DNA from 3 places in the Desulfomicrobium macestii genome. Region 3 is predicted to be linked to each of the others. Evidence: predicted binding sites of a transcription regulator. Region 3 holds the regulator's gene; each other region holds the start of a gene.

Region 1 (6,916 bases), on a different contig from region 3:
TCGCGCTTGTGTTACTTGGGAAAGTACAGCTCCGGCAAGTAGAGGGCGATCTGCGGAAAGGTGATGATGAGGCCGAGGCCGATCACCATCAGGGTGACGAAGGGTACGATGGAACCGTAGATGTCCACCAGGGTGACTTCCTTGGGAGCCATGGCCTTCATCAGGAAGAGGTTGTAGCCGAAGGGCGGCGTCATGTAGGCAATTTGGCAGGTCACCGTATAGAGCACCCCGTACCAGATGGGGTTGAATCCTAGAGCGATGATGAGCGGAATGTACAGCGGCGCGACGATGACCAGCATGGCCGTGTCGTCCAGAAACATGCCCATGATGATGTAGGAGACCTGCATCATGATCAGCACGCCCCAGGGGGACAGGCCCCATTTTTCCAGAAACAGGATCTCGATGGCGTGCACCGCGCCCAGCCCGTCGAAAACCGCTCCATAACAGAGGGCCGCAAGGATGATCCACATGAACATGCAACTCACGGACAGGGTCTTGTGCAGCGAGGCGTCGAGCACCGGACGGCTCAGCCGTCCCTTGGCCATGGCCGCGATCATGGCCGCGGCCGCGCCCACGGCGGAGCTTTCGACCAGACTGGTCACGCCCAGCATGAAAAGGCCGGTGACCATGAACACGATGGCTATGGGGACGATACCCGCACGCAAGAGCGCGATCTTCTCCCGGCGGGAAATGCTGGAACGCTCCTCGAAGGAAAGGGAGGGCCCGAGGGCCGGGTTGAGCTTGCAGCGGACCACGATGTAACCAATGAACAGCACCGCCAGCAAAAGCCCCGGAAACACTCCGGCCAGCCAGAGCTGGCTGACGGGCTGACGCGCGATCATACCGTAGAGGACCAGCACGATGCTCGGCGGCACCATGATCCCGAGCGAGCTTCCGGCCTGGATCACGCCGGTGATCATCTTCTTGTCGTAGCCGCGCTTGAGCATTTCCGGCAGGGCTATGCTCGTGCCGATGGCCATGCCCGCGACGGACAGCCCGTTCATGGCCGAAATGGCGACCATGAGCACCACAGTGCCGATGGCCAGGCCGCCGTTCAGGGGCCCCATCCAGACGTGGAACATCTTGTAGAGGTCGTTGGCGATGCCCGATTCGCTGAGCATGTAGCCCATGAAGATGAAAAGCGGCAGGGTCAGGAGCGGAAACCAGTTCAGGAGCACCATGCTCGCGTTGAAAGGCATCTCCGAGCCGCCGTCGCCCCACAGCAGGAGCGAAGCGGCCGCACCGACGAAACCCACCGCGCCGAAAACCCTCTGGCCGGTCAGAAGCAGCACCATGAGGGTCGTGCACATCAAAAGAGCGATCATTTCATAACTCATGGCATCACGTCTCCGTAGGTTTTGAGCATGTCCACGCCCATGAATTTGGAGATGTCCTTGATGAGACGCGACACGCATTGCAGAATCATGAGCACGATGCCCACGACCATGATGATCTTGATCGGCGAGAGCGGCGGAGCCCAGGCGGAATAGTTCTTCTGCCCGTACTCAAGGGAATAGGCGGTGCTCGATATGCCGCCGTAGAGCAGCATGCCGAGATAGAAGAGCAGGAAAAAAGACGTGAGCGCATCGATGATGGCCCGCGTCTTTGGCGACCAGGTGCTGTAGAGCACGTCCATGCGCACGTGCCCGCGCAGAATGACCGAATAGCCCCCACCAAGAAGGTAGTAGGCGGCCATGGTGAACTGCGCCATCTCCACGGCCCAGACCACGGGAGAGTTGAGCATGCTTCGTGAAAACGACGCATAAAGAAGAATGAACATCATCACGAACATCAGATACATGGCCACCTTGCCGACCAGACGGTTCAAGGCGTCCACGTATTTCGTATATGTCACCAATGCTTTGAACACAGGGCACCTCGCAAAGGATTATGGCTGATCCCAGAGCGGCGGCCTTTCAGGGCGCACCGGGGGAATCGGTCCCCGAATCCGGGGAGCGGGAAAGGCCCGGCTCCATCGGGAGCCGGGCAGGTTCATTTCCGATCTGCTGTCTTGTTTGCGGTGTTAGGCGTAACGGTAGGGCTTGCCCGCCTTTTTCATGGTCTCGGTGTAATCCTTGAGGATCTGGACAACCTTGGCGCAGCGGGGGCTGGTGGCCGCGATCTCGTCCCAGTACTTGATGGCTTCCGCCTCGACCTGGGCCCATTCCTCCTCGGGGATGGTGGTCAGCTCAAGCTTTCCGCCCTTGGTGCGGTAATGCGCCTCTCCCCACCAGTACCAATGCTGACGGTAGTAGTTGGAGCTGTCCATGGTGACCTTGAAGAGAGTCTTCAGATGCTCGGGAACCTGTTCCCACTTGTCGGAATTGGCGAAATAGGAACCGACCCAGGCACCGTTTATGTTATTGGTCAGATAGTATTTCGTCACATCGGCCCAGCCCACCGTGTAGTCCTCGGTGATGCCCGACCAGGCGATGCCGTCCAGCTCTCCGGTCTGCAGGGCCACTTCGACGTCTTCCCAGGGCAGGGTCACGGGCACCACGCCGAAACGCTGCATGAACTTGCCGCCGGTGGGAAAGGTGAAGACCCGCTTGCCCTTCAGGTCGGCAAGGGAGCGGATGGGCTGTTTGGTGGCGAAGTTGCACGGGTCCCAGGCGCCGGCGCCAAGCCAGGTCACGCCCTTGACTTCGCTGTAGGCCTCCTGCCAGATTTCGTTCAATCCGTAATGGTTGAAAAGGGTGGGCACATCGAGGGAGTAGCGCGTGGCGAAGGGAAAGTAGGCGGCGAAGACGGCCACATCGACGGGCGCGGCGATGGAGTCGTCGTCGCTCTGCACGGCGTCGATGGTTCCGCGCTGCATGGCCCTGAACAGTTCAGGCGTGGGCACGAGCTGGTCCGCGTTATAGAGTTCGATGACCATGTCGCCGCTTGCGATCTTGTTGAATGCGTCGATCTGCGGCTTGATGACATGCTCGGCCAGGGCAGGTCCGGCATAGGTCTGAAGACGCCAGCGGATAGGCGTTTTTTTGGACGCGTGCACAAAAGGCGCGTTGACCACGGTTGATGCCGCAGCGACCGTGGCTCCAAGGCCAGCCATTTTGACGAAATCTCTTCTTTTCATGAGTCCTGCTCCGTGTTGACCGTTTCTGTATAAAAACCAAAAATTATCGCTTTTTTGGCGTTCCATGAATGGCTTTCCATTCTCATGACGCTTGCGTCAGCGCATGTCCCTGCTGACAAACCTGAAAAAAGCAATAACTCGGCCAATACTTTTCAATTTTGAATTTAACTCATGATTACGATAAGTAATGACTTATTAATCTATCAAAAAACTCGTATTTCCAGAATAAATGTCGTATTTTTTGCCCAATTGAGTCACATTTCAAGATGTTATTTTACAAAATTGAATAAAATTGTCATACACGCTCTTTGCGCACCAACTCGGGACACCCGAAACTGGTTCGAGAGGAGCCGAAAACAAGCGCCAAAACATCCCTCCCCGCCCTTTGGAAAAAAATCCTTTCGGAATCGCACAACATTTTCACTTGTGACCAAAAATTATCCATTTTTGTAATTAATAATTTTCGGAATTGACCCGTACCGCCCACGAGTACCTGCGAAACCGATCGGTTCCGAGCGGCGGAGACCCTTTTTTCATGGACAAAAGTTGCGCCATTGGGCATCAGCCGTATGACACAAAGTCCGGTCTTTCACCTCTCGCGGACCGGGTGCGGACCGAACGCAAAGCGCACCGTGCCTGCCTGAATCCTCTGGCATGCATACTGCTAATACCGGTCTGGCCCTTCTCCACACAATCTTGAAACACGAGGACACAAATGAAACGTACCCTGTTCCTGGCCGTGCTCGGCCAGGCATTGTTCATGGGCACCACGGCCATGGCCGAAAAAATCAAGGTCGCGGGCATTTACACCCAGCCCATCCAGCAGAAATGGGACGCGACCCTGCACAAGGCTCTTTTAAACGCCGAAGCGGCCGGTGAAATCGAATATGTCTGGAGCGAAAAAGTCTCCAATACCGACTACATCCGTGTCCTGCGCGAATACTCCGAAGCCGGCGTGCAACTCATCGTCGGCGAGGCCTTCGGCATCTCCCGCGACGTGCGCAAGGTGGCCAAGGATTACCCGAACGTGGCCTATCTCATGGGTGACACCTTCGGTCCCGACGGCGCAAATCTGTCCGTCTTCGACAACTACATCCACGAGCCCTGCTACCTCATGGGCATGATCGCGGGTTCCATGAGCAAATCGGGCAAGATCGGCATGGTCGGCGGCTACCCCATCGGTGAAGTGAACCGCCTCTTTCACGCCTTCATGGCCGGTGCCAAGGCCGTCAATCCGGCCGTCCAGTTCAAGGTCTCCTTCATCGGCTCCTGGTACGATCCGCCAAAGGCCAAGGAATTTGCCTACGCCCAGGTCGAGTCCGGCGTGGACGTGCTCTACGCCGAACGCTCCGGAGTGGTCGATGCCGCCCGCGAAAAGGGCATCATCGCCTTCGGCAACGTCAATGACATGAACAAGGAAGAAAACGGCCAGGGCGTGGTCGTGACCTCCGCCCTGTGGCACATGGAAGCGGCCCTGAACCACGCCATCGAGCGGGTCAAGGCCGGAACCTTCGCCGCCGAGGATTATCGGGAATGGACCATGATGGCCAAGGGCGGAGCCTCCCTGGCGCCCCTCCACGACTTCGAGGACAAGGTCCCCGCCGGCGTCAAGGCGAAGATCGCCGAGACCGAAGCCGCCATCAAGGCCGGAACCCTGGTCATCGAAATCAACGACGACGAACCCAAATCCACCTTCTGATCCCAAGGGGGCCGAAACCGTTCGGCCCCTTTTTCCGGTCAATCATGTCCACCACATCCTTGCTGAAACTTTCCGGCATAACCAAGAATTTCGGTGCTCTCAAAGCCAACGACGACATCTCCCTGACCCTGGCCCAAGGCGAAATGCTGGCCCTGCTCGGAGAAAACGGCGCAGGCAAGACCACCCTCATGTCCATCCTCTTCGGACACTACGTGGCCGACACCGGCAGCGTGGAGGTGCAGGGCAAACCCCTGCCCCCGGGTTCGCCCCGGGCCGCGCTCGAAGCGGGCGTGGGCATGGTCCACCAGCACTTCACCCTGGCCGGGAACATGACCGTGCTCGAAAACATCATGCTCGGCACAGAATCCCTGTGGGGGCTGCGCCGGGGCTCGGCGCGCGCCCTGGCCAAGCTGGGATCGCTCATGGACCGCTTCAGACTGCACGTAAATCCGCACGCCTTGGTACGCGGCCTGTCCGTGGGCGAACGGCAACGGGTCGAAATCCTGAAGGTCATGTACCGGGACGCACGCATCCTCATCCTCGACGAACCCACTGCCGTGCTCACCCCGCAGGAAAGCGACCATCTCTTCGCCACCCTGCGCGGCCTCGTCGAGCAAGGGCTGAGCGTCATCTTCATCACCCACAAGCTGCGCGAAGTCATGGCCGCCAGCGACCGCTGCGTGGTGCTGCGTCATGGTCGCGTGGTGCTTGAGGCTCCCACCGGACAGACCTGCGCCGAGGAACTGGCCAAGGCCATGGTCGGAGCCAACATCCCGAAGGCCACACGCGGGAAGCTCACGCCCGGCGAGGAGGTCCTTTTTCTGGATCGCGTCCGCGCCGACGCCCCGGACCGGGGACCGGGCCTGTGCGATCTGTGCCTTTCCGTAAAGGCCCACGAAGTCCTCGGCATCGCGGGCGTCTCCGGGAACGGTCAGGCGCTGCTGGCGGACCTCTTGTCCGGCCTTGTCGCCCCGGCCGAGGGCAGCGTGGTACTGCGCGGACAGACCGTGAGCCGCCCAAGCCCGGCGACCATGATCCGCGCCGGCGTCGGCCGCGTGCCGGACGACCGCACCGGAACGGGCCTGGTGGCGGACATGACGGTCATGGAAAACCTGTCCACGGAGATCTACCGCCTGCCCGGTTTCTCCAGGCGCGGCATGCTCAACTTCAAGGCCCTGTCGTCCCGGGCCGCGCAACTCATGGACGTGTTCGACATTCGCTGCTCGGGCAAGGACGCCCCGGTGCGCAAACTTTCCGGCGGAAACATGCAAAAACTCATCCTGGCCCGGGTCCTGTCGCAGGGGCCCCACCTCATCCTGGCCAACCAGCCGACCTGGGGCCTTGATGTCGGGGCCACGGCCGCCGTGCACCAGCATCTTCTGGACGCCGCCCGGCGCGGGGCCGGAGTGGTCCTCATTTCCGAGGACCTGGACGAACTCTTCCAACTCTCCGACCGCATCCAGGTCATGTACCAGGGCCGTCTTTCCCCTCCGGAAAACACGGCCACCGTGGACCGGGCCAAGCTCGGACTCATGATGAGCGGCCAAACCTTCGACCACAGGGGGTTCGCATGAGATTCGAACCCCGCGAATCAGTAACCCTCGGCTGGCAAGTCGGCGCGCCGCTCCTGGCCGTGCTCGGTTCCATGCTGCTCTGCTCCGGACTCATCCTCTGGGCCGGAGCGGACCCCTTGAGCGCATGGCGGCTCCTCATCAAAGGGGCCATGGGTTCAACCTTCGCCCTGACCGAGACCCTGACCCGCGCCACCCCGCTCATCTTCACCGGCCTTGCCGCGGCCGTGGCCTTCAGGGCCAAGCTCTGGAACATCGGCGGCGAAGGCCAGTTCTATGTCGGGGCCTGCATGGCCACCTGGCTCGGAACGGGGATAATCACCCTGCCCGCCTGGCTCATGATCCCCTTTCTCTTCCTGTCCGGTGCCCTGGCCGGAGGCCTGTTCCTGCTCATCCCGACCTGGCTCAAGACGCACCTCAAGGCCGACGAGGTGGTCACCACCCTGCTCCTCAATTTCGTGGTCCTGCTGGTCGTCAACTGGCTGGTTTTCGGCCCCTGGAAAGACCCCATGGCCATGGGCTGGCCCCAGGCCGCCCCCGTCATCGACCAGGCCATGCTGCCCATCC
Region 2 (6,916 bases), on a different contig from region 3:
GTGCAGGGCGTGACGACGGTGGAGGAGGTTTTGCGCGTGGCCGGGGGCTCCGTCGATTAGGTACGGGGCTTTACGGACTTAGGAAGATTCTTGCCGGTCAGTTTTTTTATGTCCTCGAATGCCTGATCCAGGGTGGAGCGTTCTCCGACGCTTTGCTGCAGAAAAGAGCGGATGGGATGGACCATGCCCAGGGCCTGGTCGATTTCCGGATTAGAACCGGGGGCGTAGGCGCCGATGTTGACCATGTCCTCGACACGCTGAAAGGTGGCCATCATGCGGACCAGGTCCCGTCCGGCGGCGATTACAGGCGCGGGAGCGACGTCGGGCGCCAGACGGCTGACGCTCTTGAGCACGTCGATGGAAGGGTAGTGCCCCTGGTCGGCCAGTTCTCGTGTGAGCACGATGTGGCCGTCGAGGATGGAGCGCACCGCGTCGGCCACGGGCTCGTTGAAGTCGTCGCCTTCCACAAGCACCGTGTAAATGCCAGTGATGCTTCCTTTGGACGAGCGCCCGGCGCGTTCGAGCAGGCGTGGCAGGTGCGAGAAGACCGTGGGTGTGTATCCACGCGTGGTGGGCGGTTCGCCGGCCGCAAGGCCCTCCTCGCGGGCGGCCATGGCGAAGCGGGTCACCGAGTCCATCATGAGCAGCACGTCCTTGCCCTCGTCACGAAAAAACTCGGCCATGGCCGTGGCCGCATAGGCGGCGCGCATGCGCACCAGAGGTCCCTGATCCGAAGTGGCCACGATGAGTACGGACTTGGCCAACCCTTCCGGTCCCAGATCCTTTTCGATGAAATCCACGACTTCCCGGCCACGTTCGCCGATCAGCCCGATGACGTTGACCTCGGCCGACGTGTACCGTGCGAACATGCCCATGAGCGTGCTCTTGCCGACGCCGGAGCCGGCCATGATTCCGACGCGCTGGCCCTTGCCCAGGGTCAGGAGACCGTTGATGGCCCGGACCCCGACATCCAGCGGTTCGGTGATGCGCGGTCTGGTCAAGGGGTTGGGGGGATCCGTGTGCAGGGGATTGTAGCGGGCGGGAAAGATGTTCTTTTGCGGGTCGAGGGACTGCCCGAAAGCGTCCACGGCGTGTCCGAGGTAGCGATGGCCGACCGGGAAAACAGGCGGAGTGCTGGTGTTGCGGATGAGGCTTCCCGGGCGGATGCCGCGCATCTCGCCGTAGGGCATGAGCAGCATGACGTCGTCGCGGAACCCGACCACTTCGGCGTTGATGACCTGCTTGCCGGTATCCCCCGGCAGAAGCTGACAGACCGAGCCAAGCGGGGCCTTTATGCCGCGCCCCTCGGCCACGAGCCCCACGACCTTGGTCACCTTGCCATAGGCTTGCGCCGGCTGAAGGCCGGCCAGCAGATGCAGGGTGCCGTCAAGATCGGCGGTCATGAATTTTCCACGTATCCGTCGAGAATGGCGCGGACCTGTTCAAAACGGGCGGCAATGGAATTGTCCACCAAGCCGTCGCCGCTTTCGATGCGCACTCCGCCGGGAGCAAGTTCCAGGCTTGAGCAGATGCGCAGTTCCGGAAGATCGGAGCGCTTTTCTCTGGTCTGATCGGCCAGGGACTTGGCCAGTTCGAAGTCTTGCGCGCAGACATGCACGGTGATGCAGGTCTTGGCCTGGAGCTGTGAGACGGCCTCCTCGAAGAGGGTGTTCAGGACCTGCTCGCGCTGTTCGTCGAGTATGACACCCAGGGTCTTTTCAAAGGCGAGGCGCATGATCTGGAAGAGGCTTTGCTTGTGCTCGGAGTAGATGCGTTCCTTCTCGGCGACCATCGCCGCCTGGATCGTGTCCATGAAGGAGCAGACTTTCGCGGTTTCCGCCTGCGCCATGGAGTTGGCCTGCTCTTGTCCGGCGGCAAAGCCTTCGGCCTGGGCGCGGGCACGAATCTGCTCGGCTTCGGCCAGAGCCTGGGCCAGAATATCCTTGGCCATTTGCTGGGCGCGCTGGCGTACCTGTTCCATATAGTGGTCCTCGGTCTCCGTGTTCCAAGTCAGGGTGGGCGGGCGGTTGAGTCCGACGCCGTCGCGGCTGTGCAAGCCATAAATGACCCTGCACGGGTTTTGCGCGTGCTCAGACAAGGACTTCGCCTCCGCTGCCGGCGATGACGATGCGGCCTTCGGCCTCCAGGCGTCTTACCTGCTTGACGATGTTCTGCTGCGCGGCCTCGACCTCGGACAGCTTGACCGGTCCCATGATTTCCAGATCCTCGCGGATCATGTTGCCCGCGCGTTCGGACAGGTTCTTGAAGAACTTCTCGCGCAGTTCCTCCGGCGCGGTCTTCAGGGACATGGTCAGGTCCTCGTTGCTGATTTCCTTCAGAACTTCGCGGATGCCGCGGTCGTCGATCTTGGTGATGTCCTCGAAGACGAACATGAGCTGCTTGATCTCTTCGGCCAGCTGCGCGCTCTCTTCCTCGATGTCGGCCATGATTTCCTCTTCCGTGGCCCGGTCGATGGCGTTGAGGATTTCCGCCACGGAATTGACGCCGCCGACCTTGCGGCCTTCCTTGCCGCCGATGGCGATGAGCTGGCTTTGCAGGACCCGATCGACCTCGACCAGCATTTCCTCGGCCACGGCTTCGAGCTTGGCCAGGCGGATGAGCACCTCGGCCCGCACTCCGGGGGCCATGTTCTGCAGGAGATTCCCCGCGCTATCGGATGGCAGGTGCCCGAGGATCAGCGCCAGGGTCTGGGGGTGCTCGTTGCGCAGGATCTGGGCCAGAATCTTGGGACTGACGTTGCCAAGCTCCTTGAAGGGCACGGGCCCGGAATCGAAATCAAGCTCGTCCAGGATGTAGCGCGCCGTGTCGGAATCGAGGTTCGAGGAGATCATCTTGCGCACCTGTTCCGGGCCGCCGTAGAGCATCTCCTTGCCGATGGTCATGGCCTGGTTGAACTCCTTGAGCACTTCCTCGGCCTGTTCCTTGTTCACGGTATCGAGCTTGGCCATGGCCCGTGACACGGCAGTGATCTCGGCGCGTTCGAACTTCTTGAAGACCTCGGAGGCAAACGCGTCGCCAAGGGCCAGGATAAGGATGGCCGTCTTCTGCGGCCCGGTCAGTTTTCCAGTAGGTGCTGCCACTTATGCTTCTCCCTGAGTCATCCATTGGCGCATGATCATGACGGCCTGATCCATGTTCTGCTCGACAAGCTGCTGTGCGAGGTGCTTGGCGTTTTCGATGCGTTTGACGGCGTCCACGGCCGCCATGTCCTCTTCGTTCAATCCTTCGGTCAGGGCCATGAGCTCCTGGGCCGCACCCAGTTCGTCGGACGTCTGCACGGTGGGCTTTTCGACCTTCGGGCGGATCAGGGCCAGGACCACGGGGCGCGCCACGAAGAGCAGGAACAGGAGGATGATGAGTGTGTTCAGGAGCGGCTTGCCCAGAAGCTGGAAGTAGCGCGAGGCAACGTCCAGAAGCGGGGCCTGTTCGGCACCCATGGGCTCGCCAAAGGAGATCGAGGAGACCTCTATGGCGTCGCCGCGGGTGTCGTCGAAGCCGACGGCGCGCTGGCTGAGCTGGCGGATTTGTTCCATCTGCTCGGCACTGAGCGGCTCGAAGGCGTACGTCCCGTCCTGCTGCTGAGTGTACTTGCCGTCGACGAGAACGGCAACGCTTAAACGCTTGATGCTCCCGACCTGGGAGATGATCTGCTGCTCTTCCTTGTTGATGTCGAAATTCGTGGTGGAGGAAGTGCGGGTGCTTTCCTGCGCCGTGCCGGAGGCCATGCCGTCGTTCTCGCCCTGGTAATTGGGATCGGGGGTACCGCCGTCGACATTGGCCGAACCCTTGCTTTCCTCTTCGTTTCTGACCTCGCTCCTGACCACGGCGGACTTGGGGTCGAAGATTTCCTTGCGGATGGTCGTGCGATCGAAGTCGAGATCGGCATTGACGCGGGCGATGACGCGTCCGGGGCCGACGATGGGCACCAGAAGCTGTTCGATGCGCTGCTCCAGGCTGCGCTGCATGCTCATCTGGTATTCAAGTTGGGTCGAGCTCAAACCCGTGAAGTCCGTGTCCGCCTTGGGTTCATAGAGGATCTTGCCCCGGCTGTCGGCAAGGGTGATGTGTTCGGTGGTCATGCCCTCGACGCTGGTGGAGACGAGGTTGACGATGGCCTGCACTTGCTGCGCTCCCAGGCTGCGGCCGCCCTTGAGCTTGAGCATGATGGCCGCGGAGGGCGGGGCCTGTTCCTCGACGAAGAGGCTCTTGTTGGGCAGCACCAGGTGCACGCGGGCGCTCTCCACCTCGGACAGCTCGGAGATGGTGCGGGACAGCTCGCCCTGGAGGGCGCGCTGGTAGTTGATGCCCTGCACGAAGTTGGTTTGGCCGATCTTGTTCTCGTCGAAGAGCTCGAAGCCGATGCCCTGACCATGCAGGGAGCCTTCGCCGGCAAGTTTGAGCCGCGCTTCGTAAACCATGTCTCCCGGCACCGTGATGGTGGTTCCGGAATCGGTGATCCGGTAGGGGATTTTTTCCTTTTGCAGGTAGTTCACCACGCTGGACGCGTCTTCCTGATACAGATTGCTGTACAGGACCCTGTAGTCGACCTTGTTCATCCAGAAGATCATGGCGAAGAACGCGATCAGGAGCGAGACCAGCAATCCTCCGAGGAGGATGCGCTGGGCCAGGGATTTATCGGTCCAGAAGTCCGTGGCCTTGGCCAGGGTGCTTTGCAGAAAGGGGGGCATGGTGAATCCTCGCGTGTATTAGAATCAGAACTGGATGCGCATTATTTCCTGATAAGCCTGCATGACCTTGTTGCGGACGGCGGAGGTCATGTCCATGGCCAGTCCGGCCTTTTGCAGGGTGATCATGAGCTCATGCACGTTCTGGTTTTTGCCCGAGACAAAATCCTGGATCATGAGCGATTTTTCCCCCTGCATTTCATTGACCTTGGCCAGGGACTCTTCGATGGTCTGGGCAAAGGACTGAGTCGCTTCCTTGGTGGACGTGTTCTTGGCGTCGATGCTTTTGGGGTTGCTCAAAAGCTCGCTTGCCGCCGAATAGGCCTTGATGGCCAAGGGTGATACCGCCATGGAATGTCTCCTTGTCTGTGTCTGCTACTTTATCCGGTCCGGGTCATGGTCCGGGCTAACGTCCGATTTCAAGGGCCTTGGAAAACATGCTCTTGGACGTGGTGATGGTCGAAACGTTGGCCTCGTAGGCGCGCATGGCCGAGAGCATGTTGGTCATCTCCTCCACCACGTTGATGTCCGGATAGCTGACGTAGCCTTCCTCGTCGGCGTCCGGGTGCCCCGGCTCGTAAACCTGCTTGAGCGGCCGCCGGTCGTTCTGGACCGATTCGACCCTGACTCCTTTGACGTCCTGATCCAGGGCCGAGTTCATGGCCTTGGAGAAGGGGCTCTGCACTTCGGTTTCCTTGAAAACGACTTCCTTGCGGCGGTACGGTCCGCCGTCCGCGGTTCTGGTCGTCTTGGCGTTGGCCAGGTTCATGGAGATGACGTTCAAATGGGTGCGTTCGGCCTTGAGCGCGGACGCCCCGACATCGATGGCGGTCATGAAGTCCATTATTTGCCTCCGTCAGCGATGGTTTGCTTCAGGCCGGAGAGGCTTTTCTGCATCACCGTCGCAAGCGTGTTGTAAAGGAGGTTGTTCTTGGCCATGGCGGCCATCTCCTTGTCCAGGTCCACGTTGTCCACGCCCTGCACTACTCGCGGCGTCAAGGATTTGGTCACGCTGGCCTCGGCCGAGTCGGCGGCGAAGGCGAGAGGAAAGTGGTCGGGATGCGTGCGGGCCACGGCTCCGGTCTCGGAAAGGCCGAGGGCGGCCTGGAGGTCTTTTTCAAACTCCAGGGTGCGGGCCTTGTAGCCGGGCGTGTTGATGTTCGCCAGGTTGGTGCTGACGATGTTTTGACGCTGCAGCTGAAAATCCATGACCTTGGCCGTCAGATCAATGTGATCGGGAAACAAGCTTTTCATTCGATAACCCCTTGTCATACCGGCTTTTGTTTTTCATCTTGAGACAGAGCCGGGATGCTGACGAGGTCTGGTTTGCAATGACCATTCCAGATTGCGCAGAAGGCAATATGATATTTAAAATCATCATGTTGTCAGGAGAGAGGCATGTTCGGGGAGAAGTTTTGCTGAGTGGAGAGAGGTGTGGCACCAAAGTTGCTAAGTCGTTGGCAGACAGTCAACGCATACTAGATTTGCCGACAAGGAGGAGGAACCATGAGTTCGCATCTGGATTATGAAATCAACAAGGAACTTGGCGAATGTTATCTTTTCATGGGTGAATTGGACAAGGCCGAGAGTTATTACCAGAAAGCCGCAAGCAGCAACGGCGTCCACCCGGATCCGTATCTGGGCCTGGCGACCATTGCGGTGCAGCGCGGGGACCTGAATCAGGCCTTGACCATGTATCAAAAGGCCGACGATATCGCATCTTCGGACAAGTCCATTGCCGGGATAGCGCTCATCAGCGCCCAGCAGGGTCAGGAAGACAAGGCGTTCGAGCTGTATCAGAAGGCCCTCGGGCTCAATCCTGAAAACATCGTCGCTCTTTTCGGACTGGTTCAGGTTTCGCATGTGCTCGGGCGCACCGCAGAGGCCATCGCCCCCCTTGAGCTGCATCTGGAGATCAATCCGGGCAAGAGCGAAGTCCGCTATGCCTTGAGCGGTTGCCTTGTGTCCTGCGGCCGCAAGGACGAGGCCAAGGCGCATCTGCATCGGCTTTTGGAGTTGGACCCCGGCAACGCGTCGGCGAACGAACTTCTGGCCCAGCTTTAGAACGTTTTCGTTCCCCTCCCTCAAGGCAGGCCGAATCCCGGCGATCCGGGATTCGGCCTGCCTGTGTTATTGCATATTGCGATCAAAGGTGGCAGTGCACGGCGAACATTCTTTTGAGAGGGGGACACCATGAACATGTTGCCGAT
Region 3 (6,916 bases):
ATCTCCACGCCGTGCTCTTTGAAATATTTCAGGCAGGAGCGGTCTTCCGCCCCCAGGGCGATGTGTTCGCACACCTGCTCCTTGCCCGGTCCGTAATGCAGATTGCCGATGTTGACCAGGGAAAAGGACTGCCCGGTCATGTGCGCGGCCTTGGCATCGGCGCAGTCGGAAAAGAGGATCAGGACATGCTGATCCGGATCGCTCTTGCGGACGTTGCGCAGCATCGAAGCGACCTCCGAGACTTGGCAGCACAAAAAGGAGATGCCGCTTGGCACTGCCAGGCTCATGATTTCCTGCCGCAATTCGTCGGCGGCGAGGTCGTCGTTGGCGACCAGCAGGGTCTTGGCCCTGATGTGCGGAAGCCAGGCTTCGATGATCTGGCCGTGCACGAGGCGGTTGTCGATGCGGAACCAGATCACGGCTAGGCCTCGGTGATTTTACGGGTCAATACTTCACCGGCGACAACGATGCCTTGAATGGCCGCGTTCTTGGCGTCTTGGGCGAGCTTGGACAGATCCTGGGTGCGCATGCCCAGAACCCTGAGCAGCATGGGCAGGTTCGCTCCGGACAGGACATCGACCTTGCCCGGCTGGAGCAGAGACAGGCTGATGTTGGACGGTGTACCGCCGAACATGTCGGTCAGGATGATGACACCGTCACCCGTTTCCATCTGCTTGACTGTGTATTTGAGGTCCGAAAGCAGGGCGCTCATTTCCACGGTTCCTTCCACGGCTATGTGGGCGCACTGTTCCTGCGGCCCCAAAATCGTCTGGGCCGCTTCAAGCAGATATTTGCCAAACTGGCCATGGGTCACCACGATCACTCCAACCATTACTCCTCCAAAGATTATCCAAGACTGAAATGCCGATGTTCGACAGATACGTTGAAGCCCTGTTCGCGCAGATGTGCCAGAACGGCCTCGGTCACGGCCACGGACCTGTGGCGGCCGCCCGTGCATCCGAAAGCCATGGTCAGGCGGTAACGCCCTTCCGACGCATAAAGCGGCAGGGTGAAATCAAGAAATTCCAAAAGCCGACGCAGGTATTCGTGCCCGGGGTTGCTGTCCAGCACGTACCGGGCGATGGCTTCGTCTTTTCCGGACATGGGGCGCAGGGCCTCGTCGAAATAGGGGTTGGGCAGAAAGCGCAGGTCCGTGACCATGTCCGCCTCGGCCGGGGCCCCGTACTTGAAGCCAAAAGAGATGAGATGCACACGCATGCCCTGGCTGCGGGAAGAAAGGCTCTCCCACTTGTCCTGAATGACCCGTCTGAGATCGTGCACTGAATAATGCGACGTGTCGATGACCAGATCAGCCTGCGCGCGGATGGGTTCCAGTATTTCCCGCTCCCGTTCCAGCGCCCCCTCCAGTCCCAGGTTGCCCGAGGCCAGAGGATGCGGACGGCGCGTGGTGGCATATCTGCGCAGCAGGATCTGGTTGGAAGAATCCGTGAAAAGGATGGTCGGCCGCACGGAAAACTTCTGGACATCAAGCAGCACTTCCTTCCACTGACCCACGAAGTCGGGCTGGCGCAGGTCCATGCCCATGGCCAGCCCGGGGTAGTCCTTGGCGGAGGAGTTGAAGAACAGTTCGATGAGCGCCGGAGCCATGCGCGCCGGAAGTCCGTCCACGCAGAAGAAGCCCATGTCTTCGAAGACCTTGAGCGCCGTGCTTTTGCCTGAACCGGACATGCCGGAGACAATGACCACGTTTTTCTGTTCAGGTTGAGGCTGCATGGGAGTTCTCCGAATACGTTCTTGCTAGACGGTCTGCAGCAACTGCCACAACCCGTCCTGACCGGGGGAGTCGGCAAAGGCCTGACGGAACGATCCGTCTTTGAGCAGGCGGGAAACCGTGGCCAGGAGTTTCAAATGCAGGCCCACCACGCTTGAGGGAGCCAGCACCGTGAAAAAGATGCTGGCCGGCTTGTGGTCCAGGCTGGCAAAATCCACGCCTTCGTGGCTGCGGCCGACGATGACCAGAACCTGATCGATGCTGTCCAACTTGCCATGAGGGATGGCGATGCCGTCTCCGATGCCGGTGGTCCCGAGCATTTCCCGGTCCATGAGGACCTGGGCCACGCGTTTGGGGTCAAGATCGGGATATTTGGCCGACAGCGTCGAAACGAGTTCGGCCAGGACCTCGGTTTTGGTCCTGGCCGAGAGGTCGGAGATGATCAAATCCTTGTCCAGGTATTCAGCAAGCTTCATTCCCTATACCCCGGGGTCGATCAAACCGAAGTCGCCGGTTTTGCGTCGGTAAATGACATTGATCCTTTCGCTTTCGGCGTTGAGGAACACGAGGAATTCGTTGTCCGTGCTTTCAAGCTGCAGCGCGGCTTCTTCAACGATCATGGGCTTGGGCGAGAAGTCGTCGGTCTTTTGGATGACCGGCTTGCGCTTTGCATCCGCGTCGTCCTCGAAACTCCCGGCGTCCATGCGGGTGCTGTCGCTGCCGCCTTTGCGTCGGCTCTTGTCCTTGTCGCGGACCTTGCGCATCTGGGCCTCAAGCTTGTCCCAGACGAGGTCGACGGTGGAGTACATGTCCTCGCTGTCTTCGCGGGCGGAGATATGTACGTTCTTCCCCGTCAGCACTATATCGGCGATATGCCGGAATTTCTCCACTTCGAGATTGACCTGCAGTTCAGCGTCGGGGGTGCCGGCCGTGAATTTGGCGAGCTTGCCGAAGCGGTCTTTGGCGTATTTGCGCAGATGGTCGGAAGGATCGAAGTTTTTGAAATTGAAGGTAATCCTCATGGAAGCCTCCTCGATTGTTGAGGGTCAGCCCTTTTTGCCGTCCGGAAGGGGCGGCCCAAAGGGCGGGATGTCAAAAAACCTGTTTGCGCTTGGATGAGGAATCGATCCCCAGCACTGCGCGATATTTGGCCACTGTTCGCCGGGCGATGTTCACGTCCAGCCGTTCTTTCAGCACCGCGGCGATTTTTTCGTCGCTGTAGGGGTGCTTCGGGTCTTCCTCGCTGACCATTTTCTTGATGATGGCCTTGACCGATTCGGATCCGACCTGAGTTCCATCATCCATTTCCAGCGCGGAATTGAAGAAAAATTTCAGTTCCACGATGCCGTGCGGGGTGGCCACGTATTTGTTCGTGGTGATCCGGCTGACCGTGGATTCGTGCATTTCAATGTCGTCGGCCACATCCTTGAGGATGAGCGGTTTGAGCTTGGTCACGCCGTGTTCGAAAAACCCCCGCTGAAACCTGACAATGCTTTCAACCACTTTGTATAATGTTCTTTGCCTTTGGTGCAAGCTCTTCATGAGCCACATGGCAGAGCGCATCTTGTCATGCAGGTATTCACGGTCCGGGCCTTTGACCGCGAGGTGCATGTCGTCCATGTAGTAGGGGCTCAGCTGCAGCTTCGGCAGGCCGTCGTCGTTCATGACGATGACGAAATCCCCTTCGTATTCGTACACGAAGACATCGGGGCTGACATATATGGTGCTCTCGCTGCCGTAACTGGCGCCCGGCATGGGGTCCAGGGACTGGATTATGTCCAGATAGGCCTTGAGGTCCTCCATCTGGATCTTGAACTTGCGCAGGAGCGGTTTGTAGCGGCGCTTCTCGATGTCTTCGAGATGATCCCCTACCAGGGAAAGCAGGATGGGATCGTCCTGGCCCAGCATTTCCAGCTGGATGAGCAGGCATTCCCGAGGAGACCGCGCGGCCACGCCCACGGGATCGAAGCGCTGCAGACGATGCAGCATGGACTCCACCAGGGCCAGGGGAGAGAGCGTCTCGGAGGCGATGTCCTCGGCGGTGCTCATCAGGTAGCCCTGGGAATCGAGGTTGCCGATGATGGCCTCGCCGATCATCTCCTCTTCTTCGGTGATGTTGGACAGACACAGCTGCCACAGCAGATGACCGTCCAGGGAGGGCTTGCCCGAGAGCCTGGCCTCGTAGGACATCATCTCCTCCAGGGCCTCGGTCTCCTTGAACTGCACTTGCTTGGCGGTGCTTGAAAAATCGCCGAGGTAGTTTTCCCAGTCCGCGTTGCGCATCAGTTCCGCGTCTTCGTAGGAGACTTCCGGGCGTGTTTCGGCCGGAGCCTGGATTTCGTGCTCCTCGGAAATTTCCTTGACCCCCTCCTCAAGCATGGGGTTCTCAAGCAGCTCCTGCTGAACGGCTTCGAGAAGCTCGAATCTGGAGAGCTGAAGCAGCTTGATGGCCTGCTGCAGCTGCGGTGTCATGACTAGCTGCTGCGTCAGCTTGAGGTTTTGTCGGAGTTCAAGGCCCATAATTGATTTGGTTTCACCGTGTCAGAGGATTGCAGGCTAAAAAACTACCCAGTAACGAATCTGCCATAAAGCTTAGGCCCTGGCAATCCTTGGAAAATCGTGTCCGCTAGAGGCTGAATCCTTCACCGAGGTAAACCTTGCGCGCGCCCGGGTCGGCGACGATCTCTTCCGGGCTGCCGTTCAGGATGATGCGGCCGTCGTGGACAAGGTATGCACGGTCGCAGATCTGGAGCGTTTCGCGAACATTGTGGTCGGAGATGAGCACGCCGATGTTCTTGTCGCGAAGGTCCCGGATGATGGCCTGGATGTCGTCCACGGCCAGGGGATCGATGCCGGCGAAGGGTTCGTCCAGGAGGATGAATTTCGGATTCTGGATCAGGGCGCGGGCAATTTCCAGCCTGCGGCGTTCTCCGCCGGACAGAAAGGCGGCCAGCTGCCCTTCAAGGCGGGTGATCCCCAGTTCATCGAGCAGCCTGTCCGCCGTGCGCTTTTGCTCTTCCCGCGAGAATCCCGAATATTCGAGAATCAGTTGCAGGTTCTGACGCACGGTCAGTTTGCGAAAGATGGAGCTTTCCTGCGGCAGATAGCTCATGCCCGCGCGGGCCCGTCTGTGCAGGGGCCAGCGGGTTATGTCCTGGCCGTCCAGAAGGACCTGCCCTCGCGTGGGCCGCACGATGCCCGCGAGCATGTAGAATGTGGTCGTCTTGCCTGCCCCGTTGGGCCCCAGGACGCCAACCACTTCGCCCTGGCTCACGTCAAGCCCGATGTCGTGCACGACATCCCTGGCTCCGTAGCGCTTGGCCAGATTCTGACCGGTCAGGGTGGTCACTGCCCAAGCCCCTCTTTGCCGGCGGGAGTGTTGAAGATGGCCTCGACCCGTCCCTTGCCGCCCAGTACTTCGCTGCGGTTTTCCTTGATGTAGAGCTTAATGACCTCGCCCTGGATCTTGTTGGCGCCTTCCATGAGCATGGGGCTGTCTTCCATGGTCAGAAGGTCCTTGTCGGCTTCATAGGTGGCCTTTCCGCAGGTGCCGGTGCGGCCCTTGTCCGCTTTTATGCGCACGTTGCCCTTGGCGATGATTTTCTTGATGGCTCCCTGCTCGTCGGGCACGCCCTGGGTGGCGTTCTTGGCGCCGTCCTTTTTTTCCAGCAGCACGGTCAGCGTGTCGGACCAGAGCTGGATGTCCTGGCGAATGACGTACACGGAGCCGGTGAAGATCACCTGGTCCCCTTTCTGGGTGTAGGTCATGGTGTCGGAAGTGATCTTGACCGGGACGGTCTCGGCCGCCCAGAGAGGCGTCGCACAGGCGAGGAAGAGAAGAAGTATGAGTGAACGCATTTGGTAACCCGCTTGTCAGTTCATGATGACCTGGACGTTGCCTTGGGCCAGGAAGTCCCCTGTGTCCAGAAAATATGTCAGGGTGTCCGAACGGCCCTGCATGGATTCGCCAGTCAGTTCAACCGTGCCGCCGAGAACGAGTGTCCGGTTTTGTCCTGTGTAGTCAAGGGTCTCGGAGCGCATCACGTATTGGCCCTGGGTGCCGTTGACCCCGTCCCACATTCTGGCCCGGTCCTCTTTTTGCCAGACCTGGCCCCTGGGCGCCCGAACCTCGATGGGTTCCCCGCCTTCCTCGCCCCAGTAGACGATGATCGGGGCGGCGAGGGTGAGTTCATCGCCGTTTTCGGAGTAGTCGGCGCCGGTGGCGCTGAGGTTCCAGAGCTTCTTGCCGTCCTTGCCCTGGCTCAGGTTCACGCCTTTGAGGCTCAAGTCCACATCCAGATTCCGGATCGTCGGGTTGTCCAGGCGCTCGGGCCAGAGCAGCCGTTTTCCGAGCATTGCGATTCCAGCCAGAACGACAAGGGTCAAAAGCCCGACCAGCAGCCGCTTCATTCCCGGACCCAGTCCTGCCAAAGAGCTTCGAGTTTGCCCTGGGCGCGCAGGATGAAATCTATGGCTTCGCGCACGGCGCCCTGGCCGCCCATGGATCTGGTTGTCCAGGCCGCAAGCTTGAGTATCTCGGGGCGGGCGTTGGGGACGGCGATGGGCAGTCCGACCAGGGACATGGGCGCCGCGTCGACCCAGTCGTCACCGACATAGGCCATCTGCGCCAAGGGGATGCCCGTTTCTTCGGAAATCCGGCGCAGGATCGGGGCCTTGCGGTGATGGCCGGGATAGTAATGGCTGATGCCAAGCTCCGTGACCCGCCTGCGCACTGCCGGGGAATCAAGGCCGGTAATGACCGCGAACTCGATGCCGACCTGCGGGGCCATCTTGATGGCCAGCCCGTCCTGGACGTTGAAGCGTTTCATTACGCAGCCCGATTCGTCATAATAGAGGCCGCCGTCGGTGAGCACCCCGTCCACGTCCAGGATGATCAGGCGCACGTCCCGGGCGAGCAGTTCAGCATTCATTCGGGATGCTCCAGATGGCCGCAAGCTCCGAAAGAAGAGTGCGGGCCTTGGCCAGGGGCCAGGAATTGGGGCCGTCGCAGAGAGCCTTGTCCGGGTCCGGGTGGATCTCCATGAAGAGGCCCTGACAGCCGCAGGCCACGGCGGCCCGGGCCAGCGGCGGCACGAACTCGCGCTGGCCGCCGGAGGACATGCCCTGTCCGCCGGGCAACTGCACCGAGTGGGTGGCGTCGAAGATCACGGGGCAGCCGAACTG

The links. The regulator sigma-54, encoded in region 3, starts transcription at its own class of promoters, with help from an activator protein. The targets are predictions, from matches to a motif close to CTGGCACGGNNNNTGCTT.
Region 1: the regulator sigma-54 is predicted to act here: its motif matches at 3,729-3,746, upstream of H4684_RS05125 (BMP family protein).
Region 2: the regulator sigma-54 is predicted to act here: its motif matches at 6,033-6,050, upstream of flgB (flagellar basal body rod protein FlgB).

What each region holds. Positions count from the first base shown of each region.
Region 1 covers NZ_JADBGG010000005.1:135,077-141,992, forward strand. Annotated here, with positions in the region: gene H4684_RS05110 (TRAP transporter large permease) at 12-1,337, opposite strand; gene H4684_RS05115 (TRAP transporter small permease subunit) at 1,334-1,870, opposite strand; gene H4684_RS05120 (TRAP transporter substrate-binding protein) at 2,024-3,079, opposite strand; gene H4684_RS05125 (BMP family protein) at 3,795-4,778, shown strand; gene H4684_RS05130 (ABC transporter ATP-binding protein) at 4,823-6,352, shown strand; gene H4684_RS05135 (ABC transporter permease) at 6,349-6,916, shown strand, end outside.
Region 2 covers NZ_JADBGG010000003.1:153,944-160,859, forward strand. Annotated here, with positions in the region: gene H4684_RS03100 (GspE/PulE family protein) at 1-60, shown strand, start outside; gene H4684_RS03105 (FliI/YscN family ATPase) at 57-1,403, opposite strand; gene H4684_RS03110 (FliH/SctL family protein) at 1,400-2,098, opposite strand; gene fliG (flagellar motor switch protein FliG) at 2,091-3,101, opposite strand; gene fliF (flagellar basal-body MS-ring/collar protein FliF) at 3,102-4,709, opposite strand; gene fliE (flagellar hook-basal body complex protein FliE) at 4,734-5,057, opposite strand; gene flgC (flagellar basal body rod protein FlgC) at 5,113-5,550, opposite strand; gene flgB (flagellar basal body rod protein FlgB) at 5,550-5,960, opposite strand; gene H4684_RS03140 (tetratricopeptide repeat protein) at 6,213-6,770, shown strand; gene H4684_RS03145 (IMP cyclohydrolase) at 6,900-6,916, shown strand, end outside.
Region 3 covers NZ_JADBGG010000026.1:40,732-47,647, forward strand. Annotated here, with positions in the region: gene H4684_RS15280 (PTS sugar transporter subunit IIB) at 1-419, opposite strand, end outside; gene H4684_RS15285 (PTS sugar transporter subunit IIA) at 422-832, opposite strand; gene rapZ (RNase adapter RapZ) at 847-1,734, opposite strand; gene H4684_RS15295 (PTS sugar transporter subunit IIA) at 1,759-2,208, opposite strand; gene hpf (ribosome hibernation-promoting factor, HPF/YfiA family) at 2,212-2,754, opposite strand; gene rpoN (RNA polymerase factor sigma-54) at 2,825-4,252, opposite strand; gene lptB (LPS export ABC transporter ATP-binding protein) at 4,359-5,081, opposite strand; gene H4684_RS15315 (LptA/OstA family protein) at 5,078-5,590, opposite strand; gene lptC (LPS export ABC transporter periplasmic protein LptC) at 5,606-6,142, opposite strand; gene H4684_RS15325 (KdsC family phosphatase) at 6,139-6,663, opposite strand; gene kdsA (3-deoxy-8-phosphooctulonate synthase) at 6,653-6,916, opposite strand, start outside.